One region of the Halomonas sp. IOP_31 genome, then DNA from elsewhere that is predicted to be linked to it. Evidence: predicted binding sites of a transcription regulator. Region 1 holds the regulator's gene; the other holds the start of a gene.
What was found. Region 1 encodes sigma-54, which starts transcription at its own class of promoters, with help from an activator protein. Its sites were predicted from a motif close to TGGCACNNNNNTTGCTNT; they were not measured.
Positions count from the first base shown of each region.

Region 2: a site for sigma-54 is predicted at 3,251-3,268, ahead of speB (agmatinase). Genes of this name have one in related genera too.

Region 1 covers NZ_JAIRBP010000011.1:58,414-64,705, forward strand. The annotation lists gene ptsN (PTS IIA-like nitrogen regulatory protein PtsN) at 16-513, opposite strand; gene hpf (ribosome hibernation-promoting factor, HPF/YfiA family) at 523-831, opposite strand; gene K7I12_RS07925 (RNA polymerase factor sigma-54) at 1,020-2,438, opposite strand; gene lptB (LPS export ABC transporter ATP-binding protein) at 2,610-3,335, opposite strand; gene lptA (lipopolysaccharide transport periplasmic protein LptA) at 3,400-3,921, opposite strand; gene lptC (LPS export ABC transporter periplasmic protein LptC) at 3,918-4,505, opposite strand; gene K7I12_RS07945 (KdsC family phosphatase) at 4,509-5,051, opposite strand; gene K7I12_RS07950 (KpsF/GutQ family sugar-phosphate isomerase) at 5,061-6,041, opposite strand; gene K7I12_RS07955 (ABC transporter ATP-binding protein) at 6,242-6,292, shown strand, end outside.
Region 2 covers NZ_JAIRBP010000044.1:9,704-15,995, forward strand. The annotation lists partial or broken gene K7I12_RS15970 (MBL fold metallo-hydrolase) at 1-72, shown strand, start outside; partial or broken gene K7I12_RS15975 (thiamine pyrophosphate-binding protein) at 122-697, opposite strand; gene K7I12_RS15980 (YjiH family protein) at 772-2,169, opposite strand; gene speB (agmatinase) at 2,249-3,202, opposite strand; gene K7I12_RS15990 (sigma-54 interaction domain-containing protein) at 3,393-4,799, shown strand; gene secF (protein translocase subunit SecF) at 4,872-5,783, opposite strand; gene secD (protein translocase subunit SecD) at 5,796-6,292, opposite strand, start outside.

The DNA.
Region 1 (6,292 bases):
AGCGCAGCCTTCAGGCTACCTGGCCTGCCGCGGCGCGCTACCGGCGCCGCCATCGAGGGCATGGATGGCATCGATGAGCGTTTCGTGCAGTTCACGCTGGCTGGCACTGTGGCGCAGCCGGTTGCGGGTGTCGGCGTCGTTCATGATGCCGGCGACCTGGGCGAGTAGCGCCAGGTGGGTGTCGTCGGCCTCTTCGGGTACCAGCAGCACGAACAGCAGGTCGACCGGTTCGCCATCGACTGCATCGAAATCGATCGGCTCCTGTAGCTTGATAAAGCCGGCTACTGGCGCCTTGCAATGGGGATTGCGCGCATGGGGAATGGCCACGCCATTGCCGATGCCGGTACTCCCCAGCCGTTCACGACCGATCAGCCGGCTGAACACCTCCTGGCTGTCCAGGCTAGGGGTGTTCTGGGCGATGAAGGTGCTGAAGAACTCAAGCACGCGCTTCTTGCTCCCCCCGGGCACGGCAAACAGAGTGCGTTCGGGGGGCAGTATGGTTTCCAGTGACATGATGGGGAGTCAGCGGGCGCCGGCGCCTTGCGCGCGGGCCTGGGCCTTTTCCTTGTGTTTGACGAGTTGGCGGTCGAGCTTGTCGGCCAGGGCATCGATGGCGGCGTACATGTCGCCGTTCTCGGCTTCGGCATGCAAGTCAGCACCCGCTGCGTGAAGCGTGCAGGCCGCCTGATGGCGTTCCTTCTCGATCGAGAGCGTTACCTGCACGGTGGTGATGTTGTCGTAGTGGCGTTCCAGCCGCGCCAACTTTTCGTTGACGTAGTCACGCAATGCATCCGTCAGTTCGACGTGATGGCCGGTGATGTTGGCTTGCATGGCACGTTCCTTTTCGACGAGTGATGGCCGATTGTAACCCTTTTTGCAGCTTAGCAAACCCCTCGCGGGATGGTGGCCGCAAACGTCGCTTGTCGAGAGCGGGAAGACATGTGAATCGACGTTTCGATGCGATAGGGCGCGGCACTTTCCTTGTGCCGGGGAGAGAGCTGCATATGTCTGAAGGAGCCTCAGGCGAGGCGTCTGCGTTCACCGGAGGAGGGGATGCCCAGCGCTTCGCGATACTTGGCGACGGTGCGTCGCGCCACCGCGATGCCATCGGCGGCGAGCAGCTCGACCAGCTTGCTGTCGGAAAGTGGCTTGCGCGGCGGCTCGTCGCCGATCAGCTTCTTCAGGCGTGCGCGTATCGCGGTGCTGGAGTGCGCATCGCCTTCGCTGCCGCCGCCGACATGGCTCGAGAAGAAGTACTTGAGTTCGAAGACGCCGCGCGGGGTATGAATGAACTTCTGTGTGGTGACCCGCGAGATGGTCGATTCGTGCATCTCCACGGTCTGGGCGATGTCGGCGAGCACCAGCGGTTTCATGGCCTCCTCGCCACGCTCGAGGAAGTCGAACTGGCGGATCATGATCTCGCGACCGACCTTGAGCAGGGTGTCGTTGCGACTCGACAGACTCTTGATCAACCAGCGCGCCTCCTGAAGGTGCTGCTTCATGAAGGTGTTGTCGTCGCTCTTGTCGGCGCGCTTGATCAAGGCGGCATAGTCGGGCTGGACGCGCAATCGCGGTAGCGCCTCGGGATTGAGCTCGATACGCCAGCCCTCGCGAGTATGGCGAGCCACCAGGTCGGGGATCACGTAATCCTCGCCACTGGCGTCGAAGGCTTGGCCGGGGCGTGGATCGAGGGCGCGGATCAGGGCGATCACCGCATCGAGCTGGGCATCGTCGAGACGCAGCCGACGCTTGAGCAACTTGCGGTCATCATTGGCCAGCGCGTCGAGAAACTGGCGTACCAGGCGCTTGGCCTGGGGCAGCAGCGGCGTATCGTCGGCCAGCGTAGCCAGTTGCAGCAGCAGACACTCGCGCAGGTCGCGGGCGAATACACCGGTGGGGTCGAACTGTTGAAGACGATGCAGAATCTGCTCGACCTCGGCGGCCTTGAGTCCGGAAAGCCCCTGGCTGCGCAGGCCTTCCGTCAATTCGTCGAGCTGACCGTCGAGATAGCCGTCGAGGTTGACTGCATCGATGAGACAGTCGGCGATCGCATGTTCGCGACTGTCGAGCCCGGTCATGTCGAGCTGCCAGCGAAGGTGATCCTGCAGGCTCTGATCGGCGGCGTTGCGCTCGAGATCGGGGCCGTCTTCGCTGCGCCCCGCGCTGGGGGCCAGGTCCTGGTAGGTGTCCGACCACTCGCTGTCCAGCGCGAGCTCCTCGGGGATGTCGCTGGCCCAGTCGTCGTCGGCGGCTTCGCCGACGGCGGCTTCGCCGTAGTCGTCCTCCATCTCGAGCATGGGATTGGCTTCCAGCGCCTGCTGGATCTCCTGGCGCAGATCCAGTGTCGATAGCTGCAGCAGCTGGATGGCCTGCTGCAGCTGAGGCGTCATGGTCAGCTGGGTGCCGACCCGAAGCTGCAGCGTGGGTTTCATTGCCATGACAAGCGTGACTTCACTGGCGGAATTTCCGACACGTTATCCTGACCGATGAGCTCTTGCAAGTTTAAAAGCAATAACCATGCCATCTATTTGTCTGGTACCGCTTGGCGCTATCTTGCGCAGGGCCGACGCGTTTGGCAGGCGCCGATTCTGCCCGGCAATGACAATCGCTCAGAGCCGGAATTCATTGCCCAGATAGACCTCGCGGACCTTCTGGCTGGCGAGGATCGCCTCGGCGTTACCCTCGGCGATGATCTGGCCGTCGCCGACGATGTAGGCGTTGTCACAGATATCCAGCGTCTCGCGCACGTTATGGTCGGTGATCAACACGCCGATGCCGCGATCGCGCAGCTGGCGGATGATCGACTTGATTTCGCCGACCGAGATCGGATCGACCCCGGCGAAAGGCTCGTCGAGCAGGATGAACGCCGGCTCGGTGGCCAGCGAGCGGGCGATCTCTACCCGCCGGCGCTCGCCACCGGACAGGCTCATGCCCATGTTGTCGCGAATATGGGTGATATGAAATTCCTCGAGCAGCTGTTCGAGCTGGTGCTTGCGTCCCGGCTTGTCCAGGTCGCGACGCGTCTCGAGGATCGCCATGATGTTGTCGGCGACCGACAGCTTGCGAAAGATCGAGGCTTCCTGAGGCAGGTAGCCAATGCCGGCGCGGGCGCGGTGATGCATTGCTGCCCGGCTGAGGTCCTGGTCGTCGATGCCCACCTCGCCGGCGTCGGCGCGTACCAGGCCGACGATCATGTAGAACGAGGTCGTCTTGCCAGCCCCGTTGGGGCCGAGCAGGCCGACGATACTGCCCTGGCCGATCGATAGGCTGATGTCCTGAACCACGCGGCGATTCTTGTAGCTCTTGGCCAGATGCCTGGCGAACAGTGTCTTCATCGCGCGGGACTCTCCTCTAGATTGGCCTCTAGATTGGCCTCTAGCCTGGCCTCGATCGGCGGGGTCATTGTTCGGCGGACTTCGGCGTCAGGCTCATGCGCACGCGCTCGTTCTCGGCTCCCTGGGCCTGGGAGCGCGCCTGGACCTGGCGGTTGTCGAGAAAATATTCGACATAGGCACCGCTGAAGGTATCTCTGGTCTGGCGTAGCTCGGCCTGACCGACGAGCTCGACGCGCCGCTCGCCGGCGTAGTAGATGATCGTATCGCCCCAGCCCTTGACCAGCGGGTCGTCGGGCGCCGGGCGCTGTTCGAGATAGGCGCGCTCGGCGTCGCCGATGGCGGTGACCTGGGTCACTTCGCCCTGGTCGTTGCGTTTGATCTCGACGCGCTGGGCGGTCAGTTGCATGCTGCCCTGCTGCATGTCGACGTCACCGGTGTAGACGGCGGTGCCGGCACGGTCATCGAGATCCAGGCGGTCGGCGGCGATATTGATCGGCTGGTCGGCATCGCTGTCCAGCGCCAGGGCCGGCGCGGCGAGAAGCGCTGCGCCGGCCAGGGTTAAGGCGGCGAAAAGGGTACGCATCATGTTCCTGAATCCTCGTCGATCGTCGGGTGATGGCCGCGTACGTTGCCGTTGAGCTGCAGGCGTCCAGTGTTCAGCCAGGCGTCGAAGCGATCGCCGCGCACGCGCTGCTGGAATTTGCGCAGTACGGCGTCGCTCTCGCTCCAGGCGTGGTTGTCGTCGGCATCGTAGATCAGCACCTCGCTGTTGATTCGCCAGCCCTCGCCGGGCGCCTCGAGCTGGGCGTTGCCGCTTAGCGTGAGCGGATTGGCGTTGGCCCCCAGCCTACCCGTGTCGGCACTGGCGAACCAGACCCGGCCGCGGTCGTCGACGAGCCGGGCATCGGGGGATTCGAGGCGCGTCACGTCATCAATCGGGGTATGCGTCAGGCGGGGTGTCGCGAGCCGCTGATAGGCGTTGCCGGCTGCGTCGAAGCGGGTCAGCTTGGCGTCTTCCAGATAGTAGTCGGGTTCGCCGCTTTCGGCCGTGGGAGGGGGAGCGGGTAGCGGGATATTGCGTTGCTCGATCAGCGCCAGGAGTCCGCCCAGCGCGAGCAGGATGAGTGCCAGCCACCATTTGGGTGAAAGCCGCGAGAGACGCTGGAGCATCGTTTAATTCCGGTCGTGGAGATAAGTGTCGAGTAGCGCCGTCCAGTGGCCCTGCATCTGCAGCAGTCCATCGCAGATATCGCGCACGGCGCCCTTGCCGCCGGGACGCTGGGTGACCCAGTCGGCCTGTTCACGGATATAGTCTGGCGCATTGGGCACGCTGATGCCGAGCCCCGCGCAGCGGATGGGGGCGAGGTCGGGCAGATCGTCGCCGCAATAGGCGATCTGCTCGAATTTGAGATCCAGCGTGTCGAGCAACTGGCGCAGCACGGTCAGCTTGTCGTCGCGCCCCTGGAAAACATGCTCGATGCCCAGTGCCGCGGCGCGCCACGCCACCATCGGCGACTCGCGGCCGGTAATGATCGCCACCTCGACGCCGGCCTGGCGCAGCAGCTTGATGCCCTGGCCATCCTGGGTGCTGAACGCCTTGGTTTCCTGGCCATCGGTCTGGAAATACAGCTGGCCGTCGGTCATCACGCCATCGACATCGAGGACCAGCAGGCGCACGCGACGGGCGCGCTCGGTCAGGTCGGGATTATTGGTCATGCTGTCTCCTCAGATCACGCCGCTGACGAGCAGGTCGTGCATGTGGATGGCGCCGATCGGGCGATCGTCGCCGTCGACCACGGCCAGCGCGGTGATGCGGTTGTCTTCCATGAGCCTGACCGCCTCGGCTGCTAGAATGTCGGCGCGGATCCGCTTGCCGCCGCGGGTCATCACATCGTCGACCCGCAGTGCGCGCAGATCGCCATGTTGATCGAGGGTGCGGCGCAGATCGCCGTCGGTGTAGACGCCGGCCAGCCGGCCCTCGTCGTCGATCACGCAGGTAAAGCCCAGCCCCTTGCGGGAGATTTCGAGCAGTGCGTCGCGCAGCGGGCTGCCCAGCGCCACGCGGGGCAGGCGTTCGCCGCTGTGCATCAGGTCCTCGACCTTGAGCAGCAAGCGCCGGCCCAGCGTGCCGCCGGGGTGCGACAGGGCGAAGTCCTCGGCGGTGAAGCCGCGCGCCTCGAGCAGGGCCACCGCCAACGCGTCGCCAAGCGCCAGCGCGGCGGTGGTCGAGGCGGTCGGCGCCAGATCGAGCGGACAGGCTTCGCGCTCCACGCTGGCGTCGAGGTGGGCCTCGGCATGGCAGGCCATGGCCGAGGCGGGACGCCCGGTCATGCTGATCAGCGGCGTGCCCATGCGCTTCAACAGCGGCAGCAGCGCGGTGATCTCCTGAGTCTCGCCGGAGTTCGACAGCGCCAGTACCACGTCGCGGGCGGTGATCATGCCCAGGTCGCCGTGGCTGGCCTCGCCGGGGTGGACGAAGAAGGCCGGCGTTCCAGTGCTCGCCAGCGTGGCGGCGATCTTGCGTGCGATATGCCCCGACTTGCCCATGCCGGTGACCACCACGCGCCCCTGGCAGGCGAGGATCAGCCGGCAGGCGCGGTCGAAATCGTCGGACAGCTTGCCGATCAGTGTGGCGATGGCCTGCTGTTCCAGTTTCAAGGTGCGTCGGGCGCTGGCACGAAAGGCGAAGTCGATATCGATGGTCATGGCAGTGATTGTTGCCCCCGGGGCGATTGGACTCAAGAGGCGACGCTGCCGGACGCTCCGGCCGGTTCGTCGCAACTGTGCCGGGCGCTTATTAGACGCATAGTGGCGGTGGCATGCAAGGGTGAAACCCGGTCGGGCTGGTCGTGGTACGCTGGGTTAGGATACGATGTTCGATAATTTTTCACCACTGAGTCGCCTGAATGAACGAATCGCTGCTCGTCGAGGTGGAAGGATTGCGCTTTTCCCGTGGC
Region 2 (6,292 bases), on a different contig from region 1:
CTGGACTGCGGCTACCCGAGTCGCGTCAGTGAGCCCAGCAACCACAATACCCCGGCGCTTGCCGTGCAGATCATCGATCGGCTCTCGGTTCCGATGGCCTATCTGACTCACATCGGCCACGAGCTAGACCGGCCGGGTCGGGCGATGGACGATACAGCCGGGCGCCGGGCCACTGCGCGGGCGGCGCGACCGGCGCGGCGAACAGGTCGATGGGGATCTCGATATGCACCGGCCCCGGGCGTGCCGAGGAGAATACCGCGAAGGCGCGCGCCAGCACCTCGGGCAGCGCTGCGGGGTCGAGCAGGGTATGGCTGAATCGCGCCACGCCGGCCAGCAGCTGCTGCTGGCTGGGCAGTTCATGCAACCGGCCCTGGCCGCGGCCCAGGGTGTCGCGGCGATTGACGCTGGAGATCACCAGCATGGGCACCGAGTCGGCCAGCGCCTGGCCCATCGCGGTGGCGATGTTGGTCATCCCGGGGCCGGTGATGATCAGGCACACGCCGGGCTTGCCGCTGGTCCGGGCGTAGCCGTCGGCCATGAACCCGGCGCCCTGCTCGTGGCGCGGGGTGACGTGGCGTATCGCTTGATCCTCGAGGCCGCGATACAGCTCGACGGTGTGCACGTCGGGAATGCCGAACACGGTATCGACGGCGTAGCGTTCGCGCAGCAAGCGGATCAGCAGTTCGGCGCAGGTCATTGTTTATCCTTTGGCTTCGGGCTTCGTTAGCATTTTTGGCTCGCGGCTCGCGGCTCGTAGCCCGTCGCTTTGCTTCAGAACACGAAGGTGTGCGCGATGAAGGCTATGATCGGCAGGGTGATCGCCGTGCGCAGCAGGAAGATCGCTACCAGTTCCCAGAGCTTGAGCGGGATCTTGGATTTGAGCAGCAGCGCGCCGATCTCGGACATGTAGATCAACTGGGTCAGCGACAGGCAGGCGATCACGAAGCGCGTCAGCTCGCTGTCGATGTCCTTGGCCAGCACCGCCGGCAGGAACATGTCGGCGAAGCCCACCAGGGTCGCCGGGGCGGCGGCCTGGGCCTCGGGAATGCGCAGCCACTCGAGCACCGGCACCATCGGGTAGGAGAGCCAGGTGAACAGCGGCGTAAACTCGGCGAGGATCAGCGCCACGGTACCGATCGCCACCACCAGCGGCAGCAGGCCGAGGAAGATGTCGGCGACGTTGAGCATCGCGCTGCGCGCCAGGGCACGCGGACCCGGGGCCGTTTCGGCGCGTGCCACGGCCTGACCGAGGCTGAAGCGCAGCACGCCCACCCGGCGGGTATTTTCCTCCTCGAGTCGGCAGCCCACCGGCTCGTAATAGCTGTTCGGCTTGCGCGACAGCGGCGGCAGGCGCGGCACCACGACGGCGGCGATCAATCCGGCGACCACCACGGTCAGGTAGAACTGCACGAACAGCTGATTGATGCCGATGAAGCTGGTCACCAGCAGCGCGAAGGCGATCGACACGATCGAGAAGTTGGTGGCGATCACCGACGCTTCGCGGCGGTTATAATAGCCCTGCTCGTACTGCTGGGTGGTGATCAGCACGCCCACCGTGCCGGAGCCCATCCACGAGGCGGTGGCGTCGATGGCGCTGCGCCCCGGCAGGCCGAAGATCAGCCGGAACGGCTTGCGCACCAGGCTGCCGATGAACTCCATGAAACCGAAGTCGACCAGGAACGGCAGCAGCAGAGCGGCGAAGAAGAAGAACGTCAGCAGCACCGGCGCCAGGTCGTTGAGCATCACGCCGCCGGTGAAATCGGCGATGATGAAGCCCGGTCCGACCTGGAAATAGGTCATCAGCGCGAACGCGGCACCCAGCACGCGCATGGCGAACCACAGCGGCTCGACGTCGAACAGTTCGTTGGCCGCGCCGTCGCGGGCCCAGCCCGGCCGGGTCAGCTTGACCAGCGCGGTCAGGATCACCGACAGGCACAGCACGGCCACGGCGATCGCCGGTAGCGCGGCGCCGAGCAGCGCCTTGAGCCCGTCGGCGAGCATGCCCATGCCGATATTGATGCCGTCGCCGGTGGAAAACGGGATCAGGAACATGCCGATCCCGATCAGCGAGGGGAGCAGGAACTTGATCAGCGCCCGCGGCTTGATGCGCCCGCCATCGGGCGCGTTGCTGTCGTTACGGCCTGCGGCCGTGGCTTGATTGGAAGACATGGTGGTTACCCATTGTTGTTGTCGATCAGCAAAGCGGATCAAAACGGCGCCGGCCGGCCACGACCAACGCCGTCGTGGATTAGCGGCGCTCGACGCCCGGCAGCACGCAGAGCATTTCATAGAGCAGGGTGGCGCCCATCAGCGCGGTATTGCCGCTGGTGTCGTAGGGCGGCGAGACCTCGACCAGGTCGCCGCCGACCACGTTCAGGCCCCAGGCGCCGCGCACGATCTCGAGCCCCTGTTGGGCGGTGAGGCCACCCATCTCGACGGTACCGGTGCCCGGCGCCACCGACGGGTCGAGGCCATCGATGTCGAACGAGATGTACACCGGGCCGTCGCCCATCTGCTCGCGGACCTCGGCCATCAGCGGCGCCAGCGACTGGTACCAGCACTGTTCGGCGGGCACTACGCGAAAGCCCTGGTCGCGGCACCAGTCGAAATCATCGGCGGCGTAGCCGGTGCCGCGCAGGCCGATCTGCACCACCCGCTGGCTGTCGAGCAGGCCCTCTTCCTGGGCGCGGCGGAACGGGCAGCCGTGGGCGACCTCCTCGCCGAACATGTGCTCATTGACGTCGGCGTGGGCGTCGATGTGGATCAGCCCCACCGGGCCGTGCTTGTTGGCGATGGCGCGCAGGACCGGCCAGGTCAGGGTGTGGTCGCCGCCCAGGGTCAGCGGCACGCAGCCCTGGGCGAGCACCTCGTCGTAGTAGCCACTGATGATGTCGAGGTTCTTGGGCAGGTTGAAGGTATTGATCGGCACGTCGCCGATGTCGGCCACCTGCAGGCTGTCGAACGGCGCGGCGCGGGTCGCCATGTTGTAGGGCCGCAGCATGCGCGATTCGTCGCGGATCTGGCGCGGGCCGAGCCGGGTGCCCGGGCGGTTGGAGGTGCCGATGTCCATGGGGATGCCGATGAAGGCGGCGTCCAGGCCGGCGGCCGTGGTCTGGGTCGGCAGGCGCAGCATCGTCGCCGGGCCGCCGAAACGCGGCATCTCGTTGCCGCCCAGCGGCTGGTTGAGGTTCGGCTTGTCCATGCGGCCTCCTGAAGCGGCATTGTTATCGATCACTGACGTTGTGTGTACTTTGCATGAACCATGCCAGCGCCTGGGCGGCGTGGTTGGCGGGCTGCATCCTCGCCGTGATTCATCGATGAATCGTTGGGGGCTCTTTGCGATTCATCCGTGTATCATTGATGCGAAAGTGAATCACATCTCGGGAAGCGACATGAGCGACATCGACAGCGCGGTGCTCTCGACCATCGTCGAGACCGCTCACGAGCATTTCTTCATCGTCGATGCCGAGGGCCGGGTTCGCAATGTCAGCCCCGGCAGCGCGGCGGTGTATGGATTGGGGCGCGAGGAGCTGTGTGCGAGCACCGTTCAGCAACTGGTCGAGCGCGGCGTGCTGTCGCCGTCGGTGACCCAGGAAGTGATGCGCACCCGCCAGCCGGCGCAATTGATGCAGCACACCGGCAGCGGCCGGCGGGTGATCGCCGAGGCGCATCCGGTATTCCTCGACGGCGTGCTGGTGCGCATCGTCTCGCGCTCGATGGATCTCACCGACCTGCAACTGCTGCAGGACGAATACGCGCTGCTGCAGCGGCGCTTCAGCGAACACCTGAAGCGTGGCGGAGCCCCGCCGCTGGACGAGGATCTAGAACTCGGCAGCCTGGAAGTGCGCAGCGGGGTGATGCGCGAGGTGGCGCTGCTGCTCAAGCGGGTCGCGCCCAGCGACGCCACGGTGCTGATGCTCGGCGAATCGGGCGTCGGCAAGACCGCCTTCGCGCGTCAGCTGCATTGCTGGAGCGCGCGTCGCGAGAAGCCGTTCATCGACGTCAATTGCGCGGCGATCCCCGAGGCGCTGTTCGAGTCCGAGATGTTCGGCTACCAGCCCGGGGCGTTCAGCGGCGCGGCCCGCCAGGGCAAGGCCGGGATGCTGGAGCTGGCCGACGGCGGCACGCTGTTTCTCGACGAGATCGGCGAGCTGCCGCTGGCGATGCAGAGCAAGCTGCTCAAGGTGATCCAGGACGGCGAGGTCACCCGGCTCGGCGACACCCGTTCGCGGCGGGTCGACTTCCGCCTGGTGGTGGCCTCGAACCAGGATCTCGCCGCGCGGGTCGAGAGCGGCGCCTTTCGCCTCGATTTGTACTACCGGCTCAACGTCATTCCGGTGACCCTGCCGCCGCTGCGCGAGCGCCGCGAGGATATTCCCGGGCTGGCGGAACTGCAGCTCGAGCGGCTCAACCAGCGCTACGGCCAGTCCAAGGTGCTGCACCCGAGCGTATGGCCGGAACTGATGGGCCGCGACTGGCCGGGCAACGTGCGCGAGCTGGAAAACTGGATGGAGCGCACCTGGCTGGCGAGTCCCGGCGAGCTGATCGGCGCGCCGACGAATGCGGCGAGTAGCGGCGCTCCCGAGCCGCCCGGCAGTCCTTGTGTCGACACTCCGGCGGGGTTGACCGAGGGCCAGACGCTGCGCCAGGCGCTCGACGCCACCGAGCGCGGAATTCTCGCCACACTGTGCGGCGAGCTGCCCAGCACCTATGCGCTGGCTACGCGGTTGGGCATCAGCCAGCCCAGCGTGGTGCGCAAGCTACGCAAGCACGGCCTGCGCATCGGCAACCCGTGTTGAGTCCGCGCCTGAACGACGACACCCCGCCAAGGCGGGGTGTCGCGGGTCTTGCCAGGCATTCGTGGCGCCGCGTCAGGGCAGTTCTTCCTCGCCGTCGGCGTTTTCCTTCTGCGCCGGCATCAAATCCTCGCGCTGCAGCTTGACCGAGATCAGCAGCGCCGAAGCGACATAGACCGACGAGTAGGTGCCCACGCCCACGCCGATGATCAGCGCCAGGGCGAAGTTCTGGATCATGTCGCCACCCAGCGTCAGCAGCGCCAGCAACACCAGCAGGGTGGTGCCGGAAGTCGCCAGAGTGCGCGACAGGGTCTGGTTGATCGCCTCGTTGAAGATCGTCGGCATGTGCTCGATGCGCGACTTGCGGATGTTCTCGCGGATCCGGTCGTAGACGATGATGGTGTCGTTGAGCGAATAGCCGATCACCGCCAGTACCGCCGCCAGCACGGTCAGGTCGAAATCGATCTGGAACAGCGAGAACACCCCGAGCACGATGATCACGTCGTGGACCAACGCCAGCAGCGCGCCCAGCGAGAACTTGTACTGGAAGCGCAGTGCCACGTAGAGCACCACCGCACCGAGGGCCACCAGCATGCCCAGACCGCTCTGGTCGCGCAGCTGGCCGCCGACCTGGGCGCCGACGAACTCGGCGCGCACCAGGCTGACGTTCTCGCCGCTCTGGCGCAGCACCTCGGTGACTTGCTGACCGACGCCGGGATCGAAGGCCTGCTGCAGGCGCACCAGGATCTCCGAGGGCGCGCCGAAGGTCTGCACCGAGACGTTGCTGAAGCCTGCACTCTCCAGCGCCTGGCGCACCGCCTCGAGCGCCGGCGCCGCGGCGTAGCGAATCTCGACCAGCGTGCCGCCGGTGAAGTCCAGCCCCAGATTGAGCTGCTGGAACAACAGCGAGAGCAGCGAGACCAGCAGCATCACGCCGGAGACGATGAAGGCCAGGCGGCGCTTGCCCATGAAATCGAACTGTCGCATCGCGTTAGCCCCTTAAATCCAGAGTTTCTTCACCGGCTTGCCGCCGACGGAGAGATTGACGATCGCGCGCGAGACCAGGATGCCGGTGAACATCGAGGTCAGGATGCCCAGCGACAGCGTCACGGCGAAGCCCTTGACCGGCCCGGTGCCGATCGAGAACAGGATCACCGCCACCAGCAGGGTGGTGATGTTGCCGTCGACGATCGACGTGAAGGCACGCTCGTAGCCGGCGTGGATCGCCTGCTGGATCGGCATCTTGGCGCGTACCTCTTCGCGGATGCGCTCGAAGATCAGCACGTTGGCGTCAACCGCCATGCCCAGCGTGAGCACGATACCGGCGATGCCGGGCAGCGTCAGGGTGGCGCCGAGCATCGACAGCGCGGCGACCAGCAGCACCAGGTTGGTGGCCAACGCCAGGTTGGCGACCACGCCGAACGCCTTGTAGCGGATCAGCATGAACGCCACCACCAGCAACATGCCGATCTCGACCGACAATATGCCCTGCTCGA